Regions from separate parts of the Streptomyces sp. NPDC047028 genome, predicted to be linked through region 2. Evidence: riboswitches for the same ligand, from Rfam matches in the RefSeq annotation. Region 2 holds a riboswitch; each other region holds the start of a gene.
What was found. A riboswitch is a leader RNA that binds a small molecule or an ion and turns the genes downstream of it on or off. The one in region 2 is predicted to bind cyclic di-AMP.
Positions count from the first base shown of each region.

Region 1: it holds a riboswitch for cyclic di-AMP, as region 2 does, so the genes downstream of both, ABZ854_RS00580 (transglycosylase SLT domain-containing protein) here and ABZ854_RS02805 (C40 family peptidase) in region 2, are expected to answer to the same signal.
Region 3: it holds a riboswitch for cyclic di-AMP, as region 2 does, so the genes downstream of both, ABZ854_RS16980 (M23 family metallopeptidase) here and ABZ854_RS02805 (C40 family peptidase) in region 2, are expected to answer to the same signal.

Region 1 is NZ_JBEYVS010000001.1:116,245-122,748, reverse strand. Features, by position in the region: gene ABZ854_RS00600 (ABC transporter permease) at 1-507, opposite strand, end outside; gene ABZ854_RS00595 (ABC transporter ATP-binding protein) at 494-1,486, opposite strand; gene ABZ854_RS00590 (sigma-E factor regulatory protein RseB domain-containing protein) at 1,521-2,723, opposite strand; gene ABZ854_RS00585 (polyprenyl synthetase family protein) at 3,051-4,061, opposite strand; cyclic di-AMP (ydaO/yuaA leader) riboswitch at 4,594-4,777, shown strand; gene ABZ854_RS00580 (transglycosylase SLT domain-containing protein) at 4,783-5,271, shown strand; gene ABZ854_RS00575 (Cof-type HAD-IIB family hydrolase) at 5,298-6,110, opposite strand; gene ABZ854_RS00570 (FAD-dependent oxidoreductase) at 6,412-6,504, opposite strand, start outside.
Region 2 is NZ_JBEYVS010000002.1:141,664-148,167, reverse strand. Features, by position in the region: gene ABZ854_RS02815 (ATP-dependent Clp protease proteolytic subunit) at 65-709, shown strand; gene ABZ854_RS02810 (hypothetical protein) at 717-1,025, shown strand; cyclic di-AMP (ydaO/yuaA leader) riboswitch at 1,393-1,616, shown strand; gene ABZ854_RS02805 (C40 family peptidase) at 1,620-2,093, shown strand; gene ABZ854_RS02800 (ATP-binding protein) at 2,245-2,703, opposite strand; gene ABZ854_RS02795 (helix-turn-helix transcriptional regulator) at 2,927-3,787, shown strand; gene ABZ854_RS02790 (DUF397 domain-containing protein) at 3,798-4,022, shown strand; gene ABZ854_RS02785 (8-amino-7-oxononanoate synthase) at 4,080-5,207, opposite strand; gene bioB (biotin synthase BioB) at 5,355-6,504, shown strand, end outside.
Region 3 is NZ_JBEYVS010000017.1:20,384-26,887, reverse strand. Features, by position in the region: gene ABZ854_RS16990 (dihydrofolate reductase family protein) at 1-923, shown strand, start outside; tRNA gene ABZ854_RS16985 (tRNA-Met) at 1,022-1,095, shown strand; cyclic di-AMP (ydaO/yuaA leader) riboswitch at 1,403-1,574, shown strand; gene ABZ854_RS16980 (M23 family metallopeptidase) at 1,582-2,613, shown strand; gene ABZ854_RS16975 (PrsW family intramembrane metalloprotease) at 2,660-4,000, opposite strand; gene trmB (tRNA (guanosine(46)-N7)-methyltransferase TrmB) at 4,067-4,933, opposite strand; gene lhgO (L-2-hydroxyglutarate oxidase) at 5,342-6,504, opposite strand, start outside.

The sequences.
Region 1 (6,504 bases), on a different contig from region 2:
CAGCAGGCAGAAGGCCAGGACGGTCGTGTACTTGGTGAGCAGCAGGCGGGTACGGCCGGCCGGGGCGACCAGCAGATAGCGCAGCGTCCCGGCACTCGCCTCGCCCGCGATCGCGTCGCCCGCGACGACGCCGACCGCCATCGGCAGGAAGAACGGCAGGGTCGCCGCGAGTGCCGTGAACACCAGGAACAGGCCGTTGTTGGTGATCTGCGCGATGAACGCCGGGCCGCCCCCGTTCCCGCCGCCCGCCGACGAGCCCCCGCTCGTCTCGACCTTCACCGCGATCCCGACCAGGACCGGTACCGCCGCCAGCACCCCGAGCAGCGCAAGGGTGCGCCAGCGCCGGACCGTGGTGGCCAGTTCGCTGCGCAGCAGCCCGAACGTCCACAGCGGACTCGGCCGCCGCCCGGCCGGAGCCCGAGTCTTCCGTGCGCCCGGTGACCCGGCCTCCACCCCCTCCGTCGCCTCCACCGCCCCCGGCACCTCCGCCGGCTCAGCCCGCGACATCGAAACCCTCCCCCGTGAGCGCCACGAACGCGTCCTCCAGGGAGGCGCGTTCGAGCTGGAATCCGCGGACCCGGACGCCCGCCGCGACGAGGGCCGCGTTCACCTCGGCCAGGTCCCGCTCCGGCGGCTCGCCGGTCACCCGGTCGCCGTCGGCGGTCACGTCGCCCACGCCCTGCTCCTTCAGCACCCGGGCCGCCTCGCCGGGATCCGGTGTGGTCACCACCAGCCGGCCGCGCGCCCCGGCGGCCAGGTCGGCCACCGCGCCCTGCGTGATCAGGCGGCCCCGGGCCATCACCGCCGCGTGCGTGCACACCTGCTCGATCTCGTCGAGGAGATGGGACGAGAGGAAGACGGTCGTACCGTCGGACGCCAGTTCCCGCACGAGTGCCCGGATCTCCCGCATGCCCTGCGGGTCGAGGCCGTTGGTGGGCTCGTCCAGGACCAGCAGCCGGCGCGGCTGGAGCAGCGCGGCGGCCAGGCCCAGGCGCTGCTTCATGCCGAGCGAGTACGCCCGCGCCCGCTTCCCCGCCGCGGCCGTGAGGCCCACCCGGTCCAGCGCGGTGGCGACCCGCGCACGCCGGGTGCGCGGGTCGGCGGTCGGGTCCGCGGCGTCGTAGCGCAGCAGGTTGTCCCGGCCGGAGAGGAAGCCATACAGGGCGGGACCCTCGATCAGTGCGCCGACCTCGGGGAGGACGGTGCGCGCCGAGCGGGGCATGGGGCGACCCATGACGCGTACCGTGCCCGAGGTCGGCTCGATCAGGCCCATCAGCATGCGGATGGTGGTGGTCTTGCCCGAGCCGTTCGGGCCGAGGAAGCCGAAGACGCTGCCCGCCGGGACGGTCAGGTCGAGTCCGTCCACGGCGAGCTGGCCGCCGTGGTAGCGCTTGGTGAGGCCGCGCGTGGCGATGACGTGCGCCGCGGTGTCACCCTCCCGTCGGCGCTCGACGGCGTTCCGCTCCGTGACGGACCGTCCGTCCATCGGCTCCCCCTCCACTCGTCGTGCCCGGGAAGGGTCACTTCCCTTCGTCGGCCGCCTTCACCAGGGCCTCCTTGGTGACCGCGCCGGCGTACACCTTGCCGTCGTCGGTGATGAGGGCGTTGACCAGGCGGGTGGAGAACACCGTGCCCTTGCCGAACGAGCCCGAGACCTGGTCACCGAGCGAGCCGAGGAAGCCGCCCAGGTCGCCGCCCTTGGAGCCGGTCGGCAGGCCGCCCCTGGAGCCGGTGTCGAAGGTGGCGATGGAGGTCCAGCCCTTGCCGAGCACCTTGGCGCCCTCCATGCCCTGGGCGAGCCCGCCGCCGGGCTTGCCGGCCTCGTGCCGCGGTGCCTTGTGCTCCTGCTTCCCCTCGGTGACCTTCGCGCCCTTGGGCGGGGTGAAGTCGAAGGTGGAGGCACCCGGCGCGGAGAAGGAGACCTGGGTGAAGCCGGCGTCGAGGACGGCGGCGCCGCCGCTCTTCGGCGTCAGCGTGAACTTCAGCGGCATGCCGGTCTTCGCATCCACCGCGATGCTGATCGCGCCGACCGTCGTACCGGACTGCTTCGGTGTGATCAGCAGCTTGTAGGCGTCGCGCCCGGCGACCCGTTCGGTGCCGTCCACGGTGACGGCCGTGGTGTCGTCGACCGACTTCAGGGCCTCGTCGGCGAAGTCCTTCGGCGTGGCCGGCGGCTCCGCCCGGTGCTGCTTTCCGGAGTCGGCGGCGGTGGAGTGGTAGACCTCGTTGCTCTTGCTGTCGTAGCCCCAGACGTCCTTGCCGTCGTGGATGAGGCTGTACTCGGAACCGCTCTCCAGCAGGGACAGCTTCTGCTTGTCCGGGCCGTTCTCGGCCACGCGCAGGGTGTGCGTACCGGAGACGAGTTCGGTCAGTTTGGACTGCGGGTCGGCGGACGAGCCGTCCCCGTCGCCCTTGGCCATGCCGGACGCGAGGCCGCCCTCCAGGCCGCCCAGGTTCGGCAGTCCGAGGTCGGTGCTGAACCTCACGGTGCCGGACAGCTGCTGCACGTCCGACTTCGCGATCTTCTCGATGAGCTGCTGGGCGGTGATCTTCGGCAGGTCGGGGTCGCCCGAGGCGGCCAGCGCCGGGACCAGCCCGATCGTGATCGCCGCCACCCCCACCACCGCGACCGGGACCGCGTACCGTGCTGCCTTGCGGCGCGCCGAGGGCCGGTCCTCGTCGTGCGCGGCGCCCGCCACGTCGTCGGTTTCGTACGGTGCCATGTGTGCCCTACCTCCGTCGTCGGCGGCGGCTGTCGTCACGCTGGTCCCCCTGAGCCGCCATTCTCACCCGAATCGGTGAGGAGTGGTGATTTCCGTGGTTTCCATCTCACCAAATCGGCCGTGAGGAAGCGTCAGACCTCGGAGCCAACTCGTGTACGACTGCGGTATGACATGCCGGGGCGGCATCTCCCCCGACCCGTAGGGGTCGTACGGGAGACACCGCGGGTGCGGGTCGGACACGGCGGGACCGTGCACGGCGGACCGTGTACCGCGGGACCGCGGCTGCCTACGCCGAAGGGGCGGACGGGCGTTCAGGCGTCCGGCCGTTCAGCCCGCGCGGTGCACCACGGCGTCGCACAGTTCGAGCAGCGCGGCCTTGGAGTCGCACTCGGGCAGCGGCGCGAGCGCGGAGCGCGCCTCCTCCGCGTAGCGGACGGTGTCGCGGCGGGCCTGCTCCAGCGCGGGGTGCGCGCGCAGCGCGGCGAGCGCCTCGGCGTGCCGGGCGTCGTCGCTGAGGTCGGAGTCGAGCAGCGCGCACAGCGCGACGTCCTCGGCCAGCCCGAGCCGGGCAGCCCGCTCGCGCAGCCGGAGCACGGGCAGGGTCGGGATGCCCTCGCGCAGGTCGGTGCCGGGGGTCTTGCCGGACTCGTGGGAGTCGGAGGCGATGTCCAGGACGTCGTCGGCGAGCTGGAAGGCGACGCCGAGCCGTTCGCCGTACTGGGTGAGGACGTCGACGACCGTCTCGTCGGCGCCGGACATCATCGCGCCGAACCGGCACGAGACGGCCACCAGCGAGCCGGTCTTGCCGCCCAGCACGTCCAGGTAGTGCTCGACGTGGTCGCGGCCGTCCGTGGGGCCGGCGGTCTCCAGGATCTGCCCGGTCACCAGCCGTTCGAACGCGAGGGCCTGCACCCGGACCGCCTCCGGCCCGAGGTCGGCGAGGATCTGGGAGGCGCGAGCGAAGAGGAAGTCGCCGGTCAGCACGGCGACGGAGTTGCCCCAGCGGGTGTTGGCGCTGGCCACACCGCGTCGTACGGCGGCCTCGTCCATCACGTCGTCGTGGTACAGCGTCGCCAGGTGGGTCAGCTCCACGACGACGGCGGACGGGACGACGCCGGGTGCGTAGGGGTCGCCGAACTGTGCCGCGAGCATCACCAGGAGCGGCCGGAACCGCTTCCCGCCGGCCCGGACGAGGTGCTGCGCGGCCTCCGTGATGAACGGGACCTCGCTCTTGGTGGCCTCGAGCAAGCCTTCCTCGACAGCCGCCAATCCGGCCTGGACATCGGCTTCCAGAGCCTGGTCCCGCACGCTCAGCCCGAACGGCCCGACGACGGTCACGAGGGGTCTCCTGTCTGCTGGTGTCTGCTGGCGATTACACGGTTTGTCGATAGGTCGCTGCCATCACTCAAGTCAGCGTATCCGGTCAGCTTTCGATCACCGCTAGCGCCCACCGCTACAGGCCGGGCCGTACCGGACCACTCCCGGCAGGCCCGCGATCGGATGACAGAAACGGACATTTATCGACTTAACGGATTCCGCGAGATTTGCACAAAAGCACGCATCCCCGAGAACCACGGACACGGATGGCGGCATTCCGGGACGAGCAAATCCCCCATGTCTGATTTTGCATAATTTGCCATTTCGTGAATTGGGTCACGCGAGCCCCGTACCGCCCCATGGCGCACCTCCTCCACATCCCCCCTTGCGTCACCGGCTAGTTGAGGATTGGCGGCTGCAAAGGATCAAGTACTCGAAACGGTACAGACCAAGGTCAACTGACGCGTTGTGTGAATCCGGTACTTGTTCCCGACATGTGCTCTCGCATACGTTCCCGGCCGTCGGACGGACGCCGAATCCTGCCACCGCCCGACACCACCCATCGACGAACTCATTTCGTGTGGCAGGAGCGGGGGACCCAGGTAAGTCGCCGGACCGGACGGCAGTCGTCGTACCGGAACGGCTTGGGGTGAAGTCGTGCCGCCGTCCGCGCGGCGCGACCGGGCACCTCCCCGCCCGAACCCGACAGCTCACCTCGCAGGCGACGGAGAGGAACATCCCCATGTCTGCTGCCGCCCAGCACCGCCGCCCCCGCACCCGCCGCCTCGTCCGCACCCTCGCCGTCGCCGGCACCGGCGCCGCCGTCCTCGCGCTTCCCCTCATCGGCGCCACCAGCGCCTCCGCGGCCACCGCCACCTCCGCGACGCCCTCCACCACCCTCGCCGGCTACCCGAACAACCTCGACGGCTGGATCCGCGAGTCCCTGGCGATCATGGCCGAGCGGCACATCCCGGGCACCTACGACGGCATCTACCGCAACGTGATGCGCGAGTCCTCCGGCAACCCCGCCGCCATCAACCTCTGGGACTCCAACGCGGTCGCCGGCACCCCGTCCAAGGGCCTGCTCCAGGTGATCGACCCGACGTTCACCGCCTACCACGTGCCCGGCACCTCCTTCGACCCCTACGACCCGGTCGCGAACATCACCGCCGCCTGCAACTACGCGGCCGCGCGCTACGGCTCCATCGACAACGTGTTCGGCGCGTACTGAGGCCGGCGATCCCAGGCCTGGACTCGTCAGAGGCTCGGGAACAGTCTTTCGAGGACGACGGCGATGCCGTCGTCCTCGTTCGACGAGGTGACCTCGTCGGCGACCGCCTTCAGCTCCGGATGGGCGTTCGCCATGGCGACACCGTGCCCGGCCCACTCGAACATCGGGATGTCGTTGGGCATGTCCCCGAAGGCGACCGCCCGCTCGGCCGCCAGGCCCAGGTGAGCGGCGGCCAGCGCGAGACCCGCCGCCTTGGTGACCCCGCGCGGCTGGAGCTCCACGGTCCCGGGGCCCGACATGGTGACCGTGGCCAGCGAATCGACCACACCGCGCGCGATGGTCGCCAACTCGTCGTCCGACAGGGTGTGGTGGCGCAGCAGCACCTTGCTGATCGGCGCGCGCCACAGGTCGTCGCGCCGGCCGACCCGCACGGCCGGCAGCGTGGGGTGCGGCATCCGGTACCCCGGCTCGATCAGCGTGAGCCCGTCCACGCCGTCCTGGTCGACGGCCGCGTACACCTGGCCCACCTCGGCCTCGATCTTGCCGAGCGCGGTCTCCGCCAGCTCCCGGTCCAGGCGGACCGACCACAGCAGACGGCCGGCGCCGACGTCGTACACCTGCGCGCCCTGTCCGCACACCGCGAGCCCCGTGCAGCCCAGCTCCTTGAGGAGCGGCCGCACTCTGGGCGCCGGGCGGCCGGTGACCACCAGGTGCCGTGCCCCGGCGCGCGCCACCCGCGCGAGCGCGGCGCGCGACCGTTCGGAGACGGTGTCGTCACCGCGCAGCAGCGTTCCGTCCAGGTCGGTGGCGACGAGTGAATATGCGGGGGAGGCGGCCATGATCAGAGAATACGGACATCGCGCCCCACCCACTCACCCTGTCTTTTCGCTCAGTTGTGTGCCCGCTGCCCCCAAGTGGTGCCCACGGGCCCCGTGATGGCGCGCACGGGACCGGAGGCGTGCGGGACGCGGGGGGGCGGGAGTTGCGACGGACCGGCGCAAGGGTTGCGGGGCGCATCCCCCGGCGGCGGCCCACGGGGGGGCGTCCTTCGGCGACGGTCCACGGGGGGCGTCCTCCGGCGGCGGTCCGCCGGGCGCGCTCCGCCGCGGCCTTTCGCCGGGGACGGTCCGGCGGCGGCCCTCAGCCGTGTGCCGCCGACAGGTGTTTCGTCAGCCGTGGGGAGGCGAACTCCGTGCCGCAGACGAACCGCATCACCGGCCCGAACGAGGCCGC
Region 2 (6,504 bases):
CGTCCTGTACATTTTTTACAGACGCGGGGCCGTCCCAGGCCCGGCCGCGAGGAGGGGTACACGCATGTCCCGAACGTCCGCCCGCCATGTCCTGCCCGAATTCACCGAGCGCACCGGCTCCGGGCACCGAACCCTCGACCCGTACTCGAAGCTGTTCGACGACCGGATCGTCTTCCTCGGCACCCACCTCGACGACACGGCCGCCAACGATGTGACGGCACAGTTCATGCAGCTCGAACACGCCGCCCCGGACCGGGACATCTCGCTGTACCTCAACTGCCCGGGCGGCTCGCACAGCGCGATGACAGCCGTCTACGACACGATGCGGTACGTCAGTTGCGACGTGGCCACCTACTGCCTGGGGCAGGCCGCCTCGGCCGCGGCGGTGCTGCTCGCGGCGGGGACGCCGGGGAAGCGGTTCACTCTGCCGGGCGCGCGCATCGTGCTCGAACAGCCCTCCCTGTCCGAGCCGGTGACGGGCATGCCGAGCGATCTGGCCATCCAGGCACAGGAGTTGGCCCGGGTCCGCGCGCTGATGGAGGAACTGCTCGTCCGGCACACCGGGCGCGACGCGGAGCGGGTCCGCGACGATCTGGAACGGGTGCTCGTGCTGGACGCCCCGGCAGCCGTGGAGTACGGCCTGGTGGACGGCGTCGTACCGCGGCGCGGGGCCGCGCCGACTGTCCCGGGCGCTCCGGGCGCGAGGTGAGCCGCCGGTGCTGCCCGAGGAACTTCCGCCCCTGCCCGCGCTGACGCGCGCGGAGGGTGAGCTGGTCGACCGGTACCTGGACGTCGTCGACCTGCTGGGCCGCGTCAATCCGGCCCGGGACGCCGACACCTACCGCGCCCTGCGGGCCGCTCAGGCCCTGGTGCGCAAGGCGGAGGAGTTGCGGGACGCGCTCGCCCTGATGCACCGGCGCGGCGAGACGGAACTGCACGGGGAGACCCTGGCGCGGGCGATGCGCGTGCTGGACGGCGACCGGCGGACCGCACGGCTCGTCCTGCCGCCCGGCGGGCCGGGCTGACCGGCCCCGCCGGCCGATGCCGGGCCCGGCCGAATCCGTCCCCGGGCCCCGCTCGGCACGTCGTTCGGGCTGGAGTTGAAACGGCCCGAACGACGGACCCACGTCCGGCGTATTTTCAGCATTTTTACTGTCCTTTTCGAGGACCGGCCGGCTTGCGCGGCGCATTGGGCCGTACGGCGCAATCGAGGGTTTCGGGCCAGGTCCGGGTCCCCGTACGGCACCTGACGATGTCTCGAACACAGTGAAGTCCACCCGAACGGGCGAGTGGTGAGTAACGCCACAAAGGGGCGGTTCCGTTGGGATTTTCGGACACGTGTGAGTGAAGATCCCTGACTGACGACAAGCCCCCGCCACAGCGGCGGGGCGGTCCGGGCGGACGCCGAGTCCTGCCGCCGCCCGGATGACCGGTCGACAGGAGTGGATCGGCAGGAGTGGAGGACCCGAGCAAGACGGGTCGCCGGCACGGACGTTCGTCGCAGACGGGCGGATGTGCCGCGCGGCCCTTGGGGTGAAGTCGCGGGAACGCGACCGGGCAACTTCGCCAGCCCGAATCCGACAGGTCATCCTTCACAGGCGGCTGACGAAGGGTTGCGCATGACTGCGCTCAATCGTGTCCCGTCGCTGATGGCACGCGCCGGTACGGCCTCTGCCCTCACCCTCGCGGCCGTGGGCGGCACCATCGTGGCCCCGGGCCTGTCCGCCGACGCCTCGGCCGCCACCATGGCGACGAAGGCCCTCCGGGTCGCGGCGTCCAAGAAGGGCTCCCCGTACCAGTGGGGGGCCACCGGGCCGCGCAGGTTCGACTGCTCCGGGCTCACGCTGTACTCGTACAAGAAGGCGGGCAAGAAGCTGCCCCGCACGGCGGCACAGCAGTACAACCGGACCCACCACATCTCGGCCGGCCACCGAAAACCGGGCGACCTGGTGTTCTTCCACTATGGATCCAGCGTCTACCACGTCGGCATCTACGCCGGGAAGGGAAAGATCTGGCACGCACCGAGGACGGGGGATGTGGTGAAGCTGGAGAAACTCTGGACCAAGCACGTCTGGTACGGCCGGGTCGGCTGACCCGGCTCCATGACTTGAGCGGCGCGGCTCCGGACGGGGGCCGCGCCCCGTGCTCTCCCGCCGGCCCGACCTCAGGTCGGCCCGCCTCAGGTGCCTGCCGGGCCGCCCCAGGCTTCCTGCAGGCCCGCCCCAGGACGCCTTTCGGCCCGCCCTACGTTTCCTGCTGGCCGGCGGCCGGTACCGGTTCCGCCGGGGCCGTCCAGGGCAGTTCGATCAGCACCGTCTTGCCGCCCTCGCGCGTAGGCCGGACGCGGAGCCTGCCGCCGCACTCGGCGGTGAGCCAGCGGATGATGACCATGCCGCGGCCGTTGTCCTGCTGGACGGCCGCCGGAAGTCTCTTCGGGAAACGCGGGTGACTGTCCGTGACGCCGATGCGCAGGTCCTCGTCACGGTCCAGGGCGAGGTCCACCGTGAACGTGGGGGACTGCCCGAAGGTGTGCTGTACGGCGTTGGTGGCGAGTTCGGAGACGATGAGCCGCACGGTGTCAGCCGCGTCGGTGTCCGACGGCAGGCCCCACTCCGCGAGGGTGCCCAGCACGTAGGCGCGGGCCGCGGAGACCGAGGCGGGATCGCTCGGCAGAGTGACGGATGCTTCCAGGTGGTCTGCCATGGCGATGTCGTCCCTTTCCCCCGGGGCCGCGGTCCGACAAGGAGCGGCTGGTTCGAGTACGGTCCCGGACTGGTGCTTCCTCGTCAGACTGCCACCACCGGACCGGTCACGGGGAGCGATCCACCAAGATATGCATATATCTGTCGCTCGATGCGGTGAACTCTGCGACGGCAGAGCGTATTTGGGCGGCCCGTAAGGAGTAATGGCGAGTGAGGAGGAGCCCATGCAGAACGGTCCCGCGGTGCGGCGCCGCAAACTGGGCGCCGAACTGCGCGCGCTGCGCACCGGAGCGGGGCTCACCAGTGGCGACGCGGCCCGCCTGGTGGGCTGGCACCAGTCGAAGGTGAGCCGTATCGAGACCGGCGCCAGCGGGGTGAAACCGGCCGATGTGCGGTTACTCCTCGACACCTACGGGGTCGACGACGGGCAACTGCGCGAGTTGCTGCTGGGGTTGGCGGGGTCGGAGCACGCGAGCGCCCGGCACCGCTGGTGGCACGCCTACCGGGGGATCCTGCCGCCGGCCTACCGGGACTTCATCAGCCTGGAATCGCAGGCGAGCGGCATGCGCACCCTGGAGACCACGGTGGTGCCGGGGCTGCTGCAGACGCCCGAGTACGCACGCGCTGTGACCCGGTCCGCGGTGGAGGGCCTCGACGAGGAGCGGCTGGACGCGCTGGTGGAGGTGCGCCTGGCCCGGCAGGACGTGCTGCGCTCGGATCCCCCGCTGCGGCTGAGCGCGGTGCTGGACGAGGCGGTGCTCCGGCGCGAGGTGGGCGGACCGGAGGTGATGGCCCGTCAGCTCAGACGGCTGGCGGAGGCGGCGCGGCTGCCCCAAGTCAGGCTCCAGGTACTGCCGTTCGCGACCGGGGCGCACGTCGGCCTCACCGGCCCTTTCGTTATCTTCTCCTTTCCGAGCACTTCTGATCTGGACGTGGTTGTTCTGGACCAGTTGACGAGTAGCCTCTATCTGGAACGGAAAGAAGACCTCCAGGCGTACGCGGAGGCCTTCAACACCCTTCGGATCCACGCCCTTTCACCCGAGGACTCGGTGGACTACATCACCGCGATAGGTGACGGCGCGTAGAGGAGGCACCATGACCGCACTGCCTCGGAACGTCCCTTCCAGCACCGATCTGCCCGGCGTGCGATGGCTGCGCAGCAGCTACAGCACGGGCGCGAACAACTGCGTGGAGACGGCCCGGCCGCACTCCGGCCGCGGGGCCGGGCTGCTCGCCGTGCGCGACTCCAAGCGCCCGACCGGACCCGCGCTGCTCTTCTCCCCGGAGAGCTGGGCGGGCTTCCTGACCACGCTCCACTGACCGACCCCTACGAAACCCCGTCGGCACTCGTGCGACGCCCGGCCGTGTCACGCCGACTCATGGTCGAGTCTCGCCGATCACTCGTACAGCGCGTTCGATCTCGGCCCCGGACAGGTCCGCTCGGGCGGTCAGCCTGAGCCGTGAGATGCCGTCGGGCACGGAGGGAGGACGGAAACAGCCCACGGCCAGCCCGGCCGTACGGCAGTCCGCCGCCCAGCGCACGGCCTGCTCCGGGGACGGGGCCCGCACGGAGACCACCGCGGCGTCCGGACGCACCGCCTCCAGACCCGCGGCGGTCAGCCGTGCGTGCAGCTCCGCGGCGACCTCGCGGGCCCGCGCGGCCCGCTCCGGCTCGCGGCGCAGCAGCCGCAGCGCCGCCAGGGCGGCGCCGGCCGCCGCCGGGGCGAGTCCGGTGTCGAAGATGAAGGTACGGGCGGCGTTGACCAGGTGGTCGATCACCCGGGCCGGACCGAGCACCACGCCGCCCTGGCTGCCCAGCGACTTGGACAGGGTGGCCGTGACGACCACGTCGTCCGCGCCCGCGAGCCCGGCCGCCTGCGGCGCGCCCCGGCCGCCGTCGCCCAGCACGCCGAGTCCATGGGCGTCGTCGACGACCAGGCCGGCGCCGTACTCCCGGCACGCGTCGGCCAGCGCGGCCAGCGGCGCCTGGTCGCCGTCCACCGAGAACACCGTGTCGGATACGGCGATCGCCGCGCCGTCGTGCGTGCCCAGCGCCTTGCGCACGGCCTCGGGGTCGGCGTGGCCGACCACCTGGGTGGTGCCCCGGGCGAGCCGGCAGCCGTCGATGAGCGAGGCGTGGTTGCCCGCGTCGGAGACGATCAGCGAGCCGTGCGGGCCGAGCGCGGTGACCGCGGCCAGGTTGGCCGCGTAACCGGAGGAGAAGACCAGCGCCGCCTCGAACCCGCAGAAGTCCGCCAGCTCGCGCTCGAGCTCGGCGTGCAGCTCGGTGGTGCCGGTGACCAGCCGGGAGCCGGTGGAGCCGCCGCCCCAGGTCCGGGCGGCCGCTGCCGCCCCGTCGGCGACCTCGGGGTGGTGGGCGAGGCCCAGGTAGTCGTTGCTCGCCAGGTCCAGCAGCGGCGAGTCGGCGGGGCGCGGGCGCAGGGTCCGTACGAGACCGGCCCGGCGCCGCGCCTGTGCCTGCTCGTCGATCCAGCCGAACGCCATGGGTCCTCCGGGGCTTTTGTAGGTAGCGGACAGACACTAGCGGCACGGGCAGGCACCCAGGGTGTGGCAATACCCACACGTCGAAGCGTCTCTGTTGTGCAAACTCTCCTTGGCCCGAAGCGGTCCCGTAGGACAGGATCAACTTTCATGGACCTGCTGAACACGCTGGTGGACAAGGGGCTTCGGCGCGAGCTGCCGACCCGCGAGGAAGCGCTCGCCGTACTCGCCACCTCCGACGACGATCTGCTCGATGTGGTGGCCGCGGCCGGCAAGGTACGCCGGCACTGGTTCGGCCGGCGCGTGAAACTCAACTACCTGGTCAACCTGAAGTCGGGGCTGTGCCCGGAGGACTGCTCCTACTGCTCCCAGCGGCTGGGCTCCAAGGCCGACATCCTGAAGTACACCTGGCTCAAGCCCGGCGAGGCCTCCGAGGCCGCCGCCGCGGGCCTGGCCGGCGGTGCCAAGCGGGTCTGCCTGGTGGCCAGCGGGCGCGGTCCCACGGACCGTGACGTGGACCGGGTCTCCGAGACCATCAAGACCATCAAGGAGCAGAACGAGGGCGTCGAGGTGTGCGCCTGCCTCGGGCTGCTCTCCGACGGCCAGGCGGAGCGGCTCCGCGAGGCGGGCGCGGACGCCTACAACCACAACCTCAACACGTCCGAGGGGACGTACGGGGACATCACGACCACGCACACGTACGCCGACCGGGTGGACACGGTGCAGAAGGCGCACGGCGCCGGTCTGTCCGCCTGCTCGGGTCTGATCGCGGGCATGGGCGAGAGCGACGAGGACCTGGTGAACGTGGTCTTCTCGCTGCGCGAGCTGGACCCGGACTCGGTGCCGGTGAACTTCCTCATCCCGTTCGAGGGCACCCCGCTGGGCAAGGAGTGGAACCTCACCCCGCAGCGCTGCCTGCGCATCCTGGCGATGGTCCGGTTCGTCTGCCCGGACGTCGAGGTGCGGATCGCGGGCGGCCGTGAGGTCCACCTGCGCACGATGCAGCCGCTGGCCCTGAACCTGGCGAACTCGATCTTCCTCGGTGACTACCTGACCAGCGAGGGCCAGGCGGGCAAGGCCGACCTGGAGATGATCGCGGACGCCGGGTTCGAGGTGGAGGGCACCGGGGAGATCACGCTGCCCGAGCACCGGGTGACGGCGGGCGGCGGAGGCTGCGGGTCGCACGCGGAGCCCGGGTGCGGGTCGCACGCGGAGGCCGGCTGCGGGTCCGTCTGCGGTTCGCACGAGGGGCAGGACGTGTGCGGTGCGGCGGCGGAGTCCGCGCCGGGCACGGAGTCGG
Region 3 (6,504 bases), on a different contig from region 2:
CCCGCCTCGCCGGGGGGAAGCCGGAGTATCCGCTCAAGGTCACCGTCACCGCCACGGGCGACCTCGACCCGGCCGCGAACTTCTGGCACACCGGCGGGGAGAAGATCGTCTACACGACCGACCGGGGCGCCGAACGGGCCGCCCGCGCCCTCGGCCGCAGCGCCGACGTCGTCGCCCTCGGCCCGGCCCTCGACTGGCGCGCGCTGCTGGAGCACCTGCACGACGTCAGGGGCGTACGGCGGCTGATGGTCGAGGGCGGCGGCACCGTCCACACGCAGCTCCTCCAGCAGGACCTCGCCGACGAACTCCAGCTGGTCCTCGCCCCGGTCCTGGTCGGCGACCCGGCGGCCCCGCGCCTGTTCGGTCCGGGCGCGTACCAGGCGGGCCGGCTCCGCCTCACCGAGACCCGCCGGATCGAGGACGTCGTCCTCACGCGGTACGAGCCCACCGCCCCCGGCACGGGTCCGCTGGCTTCCCCGGCCGACCGCCACTGGCTGCGCACCGCCTGCGAGCTGGCCGCGCTCTGCCCGCCCTCGGAGACGGCCTTCAGCGTCGGCGCGGTCGTGGTCGCCGCCGACGGCACGGAGCTGGCGCGCGGCCACTCGCGGGAGGGTGGCGACCCGGTGGTGCACGCCGAGGAGGCCGCCCTCGCCAAGCTCGGCCCCGCCGACCCGCGGCTGCCCGGCGCCACCGTGTACAGCAGCCTGGAGCCCTGCGCCCGCCGCTCCTCGCGCCCAGCGCCGTGCGCCGAGCTGATCCTCGGGGCGGGCGTGCGCAGGGTGGTCACCGCCTGGCGCGAGCCGGACACCTTCGTGGCCGGGGCCGACGGCACGGGGGTGCTGACCGGCGGGGGAGCGGACGTGGTCGTCCTGCCCCAGTACGAGGCCGCGGCCAAGGCGCCGAACGCGCACCTGCTGGGCTGAGGCACCCCCGGCTTCCGCCGGTGTCGGGGCGCCTCGACCGGCCCGGCGGGAACGGATGTGCATCGCACCCCGCGGATGGCGTACAGTGGTCTCAACGACGCGGGGTGGAGCAGCTCGGTAGCTCGCTGGGCTCATAACCCAGAGGTCGCAGGTTCAAATCCTGTCCCCGCTACTGAAGGCTCAGGGCCGGAATCCTTTTGGATTCCGGCCCTGAGTGTTTTCTGCCGTCCCTTGGTGCGCCGGCCCCGCACCTCACCCATGGTGACCGGACCGGAGCCCTCCGCATAACATCTGAGTCACCATCAAAACCTCTGTGACTCCTGAATTTCGGTCAACCCGCCCGATTTGCGCGCCTCTTGGCCTGTACGTCCGCCCTAGAAAGGGTAATGATCAAGCAGAACGGCTTGGAAACAGCCACCCCGGTCTATTAACGTTCGATAACGCAGCGCGGTCGTCCCAGCCGTCACAAGAGGCGGCTCCGTGCGCACGCGCCGAATCCCGCGAGGGAACCGGGGAACCACCACCTTGGGGTGAATCACGCGGATACCGCTGTGGACTTCTCTGTGAGTCCACGACACGTATACGCGCGTAGGAGACCTTCCTGCTCCGAACCCGTCAGCTAACCCGGTAGGCGGAGGAAGGAAAGGAGTACGCCCGCGTGGCGTCCAACCGGCCTGCCCCGACAGCCCCGTTCGTGCCGAGCCAGCGTGACGGCGAGCCCTACGGCTACGGCGACCAGCGCACCGACGAGGGCCCCTGGGAGGAGTGGAATCCCACCGAGGACTCCATCCGCCCGGTACGCGGCCGGCACCGCGTCTCCAAGCAGCGCGGCGGCGGACTCGCCCGCAGCTCCACCGTCCTCGGCGTCGGTGTCATCGCCGCCGTCGGCGCGGGCGGCATGGCCAGCGCCAACACCGGCAAGCCGCCGGTGTCGATCTCGATGCCGGACCTGCCGTCCATCGGCCACCTATTCGACGACTCCTCCGACGGCCCCTCGTCCACCACGGCCTCGCTGGCCCACATCGGCACCGCCTCCGCCACCGACCAGGGCGGCTCCGACGCCGGCGAGGCGCTGCGCAACCGGATCATGGCCCAGGCGGACCGGCAGCAGAGCCAGGTCGACACCAAGGCCACCGTGGCCGCCGTCGCCGCGGCCGAGAAGCAGGCCGACGACGCGGCCGCCAAGGCGGAGAAGGCGGCCGCCACCCAGGCCGCCGACGCCAAGAAGGACGCCGAGGCCGCCGCCGCCAAGAAGGCCGAGGCGGAGCGCCTGGCCAAGCTGGCCAAGCAGTACACGCTGCCGACGACGTCGTACACGATCACCGGGACCTTCGGCCAGCCCGGCTCGATGTGGTCCTCCGGGTACCACACCGGCCTCGACTTCGCCGCCCCCACCGGCACCCTCATCCACGCCATCCACAGCGGCAAGATCACCGGGGCCGGCTGGGCCGGTGCCTACGGCTACCGCACGATCCTCACCCTGGACGACGGCACCGAGCTGTGGTTCTGCCACCAGTCCTCGATCAACGTCACGGTCGGCCAGAAGGTCAGCACCGGCCAGGTCATCGGCCGCGTCGGCGCCACGGGCAACGTCACCGGCCCGCACGTCCACGTGGAGGTCCACCCGAACGGCCAGGCCACCGCCATCGACCCGATGACCTGGCTGCGGAGCAAGGGCCTCAACCCCTGAGGGTCCCCGCCGGGGTTCCGTGCGGCGGGGCCAAGTGTGCTGGGGCCTACGTCCGGTACGGGTTGTGCGCGGGATAGGGCACGGCCGGACAGCCGTAGTAGTCCTGGCCGTAGCCCTGGCCAGGGAGGTGGCCGTGGCCGTAGCCGTAGCCGGGCCAGTAGGGCGCCGGCGCCGGGGCGGACGCGCGGGTCGCGTACTCCAGCGCCGGCCAGGCCACGTCCCTCAGCGCCCACAGCTCGGACAACAGCTCCCGCTCGCGTACGGCGAAGTCGGCCGGCGCCCTGCCCAGCCGCGCCCGGTGCCGCAGGAACGCCAGCGAAGTGGCGCAGGCCTCGTACCGCGCGACCGTCCGTCCGGCGGGCCGGCCGCCGAAGTGGTGCCGGGCGTACTCGCGGGCCATCCGCCGCGCCCGCATCGACCCGAGGACGTACGGCTCGGCCGGGCCAAGCCACCCCGCGAACACATACGCCGGCAGCTCCTCGCGCACGGTGCGCAGCTCCCGCTGCCGGGTCCAGATCGCGAGCCAGGTCAGCAGGCCGAACGCGGGCACCATGAACAGGCCGTAGACGGCGAAGAAGCCGTAAGCGCCGAAGGTCGAGGAGCCGTTCCAGAAGGCGTGCATGCCCATCGCGAGCAGCAGGCCGCCGAGCGGCAGCAGCACGCGCCGGGCGCGCTGTCCGTCCCCCGCGAGCGCGCCGGCGCCGAAGCCGATGCCGGTCAGGACGGTGAACAGGGGGTGGGCGAACGGTGACATCACGATGCGCACGAAGAAGGTGGCGGCGGTGACGGAGGCGATACCGCGGCCGCCGGTGAGCTGGTCGGTGCCGAAGGCCGTGCCCAGGTAGAGGATGTTCTCGGTGAACGCGAAGCCGGTGGCGGTGATCCCGGCTGTCACCACGCCGTCGACGATCCCCGTGAAGTCCCGTCTGCGGAACAGGAAGAGCAGCAGGACGGCCGCCGCCTTCACGGACTCCTCGACGATCGGCGCTATCACCGTCGCGCCGAGGGTGTCGGCGCCGGCCGGGTCCGCCGTGGAGGTGGCTATCCAGTGCGTGGCGAAGCTGTTGGCGACGATCGCGATCAGCGCGGCCGCGCACGCGCCCCACGCGAAGGCGAAGACCAGGTTGCGCCAGGGGCACGGTTCGACCCGGTCCAGCCAGCGGAACGCGGCCGTCAGCCAGGGCACGGGCAGCACGGCCAGCCCCAGTCCGACCAGGAAGCCCTCCGTGCCGGTCTGCCTCCGCACGAGCGCCAGGATGACCAGCCCGGACAGCGCCAGCAGCGTGATCAGTGCGCCGTACCGCACCCAGCCGCGCTGCCACCAGTGCGGGTGCCGGAGGGCGGCGTCGCCGGGTCCGGCGCCGGCGCCGGCTCCGGTGGGAGGTATCGGGTACGGGGCACTGGTGGGCGGCACGGCATCGACCCTAACGGTGACGACAACGAGGGGCTGTTGTCACTGCGCTTCCGGCTGCCCGTCCCGCGGTGACCGGTGGGGTACGCGGCGGAACAGCAGATCACGCACCACATGTCCCTTGTCCAGTCCCTGGCCCTCGAAACGGGTCAGCGGCCGGAACTCGGGGCGCGGCGCGAAACCGCCGTCCGGCTGGGTGTTCTCGAAGTCCGGGTGCGCGTCCAGGACCTCGAGCATCTGCTCGGCGTACGGCTCCCAGTCCGTCGCGCAGTGCACGATCGCGCCGGGCTTCAGCCGGGTGGCGGCCAGCGACAGGAACTCGGGCTGGATCAGCCGTCGCTTGTGGTGCCGCTTCTTCGGCCAGGGGTCCGGGAAGTAGACGCGGAGGCCGTCGAGCGCGTCGGGGGTGAGCATCTCTCGGAGCAGGATGATCGCGTCGCCGTTGCCGACGCGGACGTTGCCCAGTCCGTTGCGGTCGGCGAGGTTGAGCAGGTTGCCCTGGCCCGGGGTGTGCACGTCCACCGCGAGGATGCCGGTGTCCGGGTCGGCGGCGGCCATCTGGGCGGTCGCCTCGCCCATCCCGAACCCGATCTCCAGCACGACGCTCTTCACGCCGCCGAACAGTTCCCCCAGGTCGATGATCCGCTGCCCGTCGATGTCCAGCCCCCACTGGGGCCACAGCCGCTGCAGCGCGTCGGCCTGGCCGGCCGTGACCCTGCTCCGCCGCGGCTGGAAACTGCGGATCCGCCGCTCGAAGTGCGACCCCGCGGGATCCGCCTTCGGCCCGTCCGGAAACCGCGGCTCCCCCTTGGCCCGGGTGTGCCGCACCGACACCCCGGGGACATGCGAGGGCTCCGCCACGACGGGAACGGGCCGGGGGACATCGGAAGAGTTCAAGGAATCAGCCACAGTCCCCCAATTTTACGGCGACCCGCCGACGTCCTGGTCCGAAGGCCCCGGGAGCCTTCTCGTCCCGTGGAGCGGTGGCCCGGAGGCGCCGGGTGCTTTCGCGTCCTGTGGAGTGGTGGCCCGGGGGCGCCGGGTGCTTTCGCGTCCTGTGGAGCGCCAGCCCGGAGGCCCCGGAAGCCTTCACACCCCGTGGAGCGATTGGCCCGGAGGCCCCGGTGCCTTCACGTCCCGCCGGGCACCGGCAATGGGTTCCGTCCTGCCGAGCGACTGACAACGGCCCCCCATCCCCCCGTGGCGGCGGCCATCCGCCCGGCGGCCTGCGGCCTTGGGTGCCCTCTTCATCTCGCGAGTCGGGTGGCGGGTGGGCGAGGTCGGGGGTCCAGGGGGCGGAGCCCCCTGGTGCGGCTGCTACAGGGCGCCCAGCAGGTTCAGCACCCGGCGCGACACCTCCCGGCCGATCGGCAAGGATGCCGTCGCCGCCGGGGACGGCGCGTTCAACACGTGGACGGCCCGAGGCGCCTCCCGGATCAGGAAGTCGTCCACCAGCGTCCCGTCCCGCAGCACCGCCTGCGCCCGCACCCCCGCAGGGGCCCGCACCAGGTCCTCCGATTCCACCGCCGGCAACAGCCTCCGCACCGCCCCCAGGAACGCCCTCTTGGACACGGACCGGGCCAGCTCCCCGGCCCCATATCTCCAGTGCTGCCGGGCGATCACCCACGACCCCGGCCACGCCACCGTCCCGGCCAGCTCCCGGGGCCGTACGACCCCCCACCCGTACCCCTCGCGGGCCAGCGCCGGCACCGCGTTGGGCCCGATGTGGACGCCCCCGTCGATCCCCCGGGTCAGATGCACCCCGAGGAACGGGAACGCCGGATCCGGCACCGGATACACCAGTCCCCGCACCAGCTCCGGCCGGGCCAGCTCGTAGTACTCCCCCCGGAACGGCACGATCCGCACCCCGGGCTCGTCCCCGGTCAGCCGGGCCACCTCGTCGCAGTGCAGGCCCGCGCAGTTCACCAGCACCCGCGCCCGCACGACCTCCCCGCCCGAGGTCAGCACGGCCACGCCCCGCTCCGGCCGCCGGTCCACCCGGACGACCCGCGCGCCGTACCGGATCTCGGCGCCGGAGGCCCGCGCGAGCTGACGGGCGACGCCCACGTAGTCGCACACCCCGGTCGTCCCGACGTGTATCGCCGCGAGTCCGCGCACCTCCGGCTCGTACTCGCCGATCTGCGCGGCGCCCAGCTCCCGCACCGGGATCCCGTTCTCCCGGCCGCGCTGCACGAGTGCGTGCAGCCGGGGCAGCTCCTCCTTCTCGGTGGCCACGATCAGCTTGCCGGTGACGGCGTGCGGAATGCCGTACTCGGCGCAGAACTTCACCATCTCGGCGGCGCCCCGCACCGCGTACCGCGCCTTGAGGGAGCCCGGCCGGTAGTAGATCCCACTGTGGATGACCCCGCTGTTGCGCCCCGTCTGGTGCCGGGCGGGCCCCGCCTCCTTCTCCAGCACGGTCACCCGCGTGCCCGGCGCGGCCCGCGTGACGGCGTACGCCGTGGCCAGCCCGACGATCC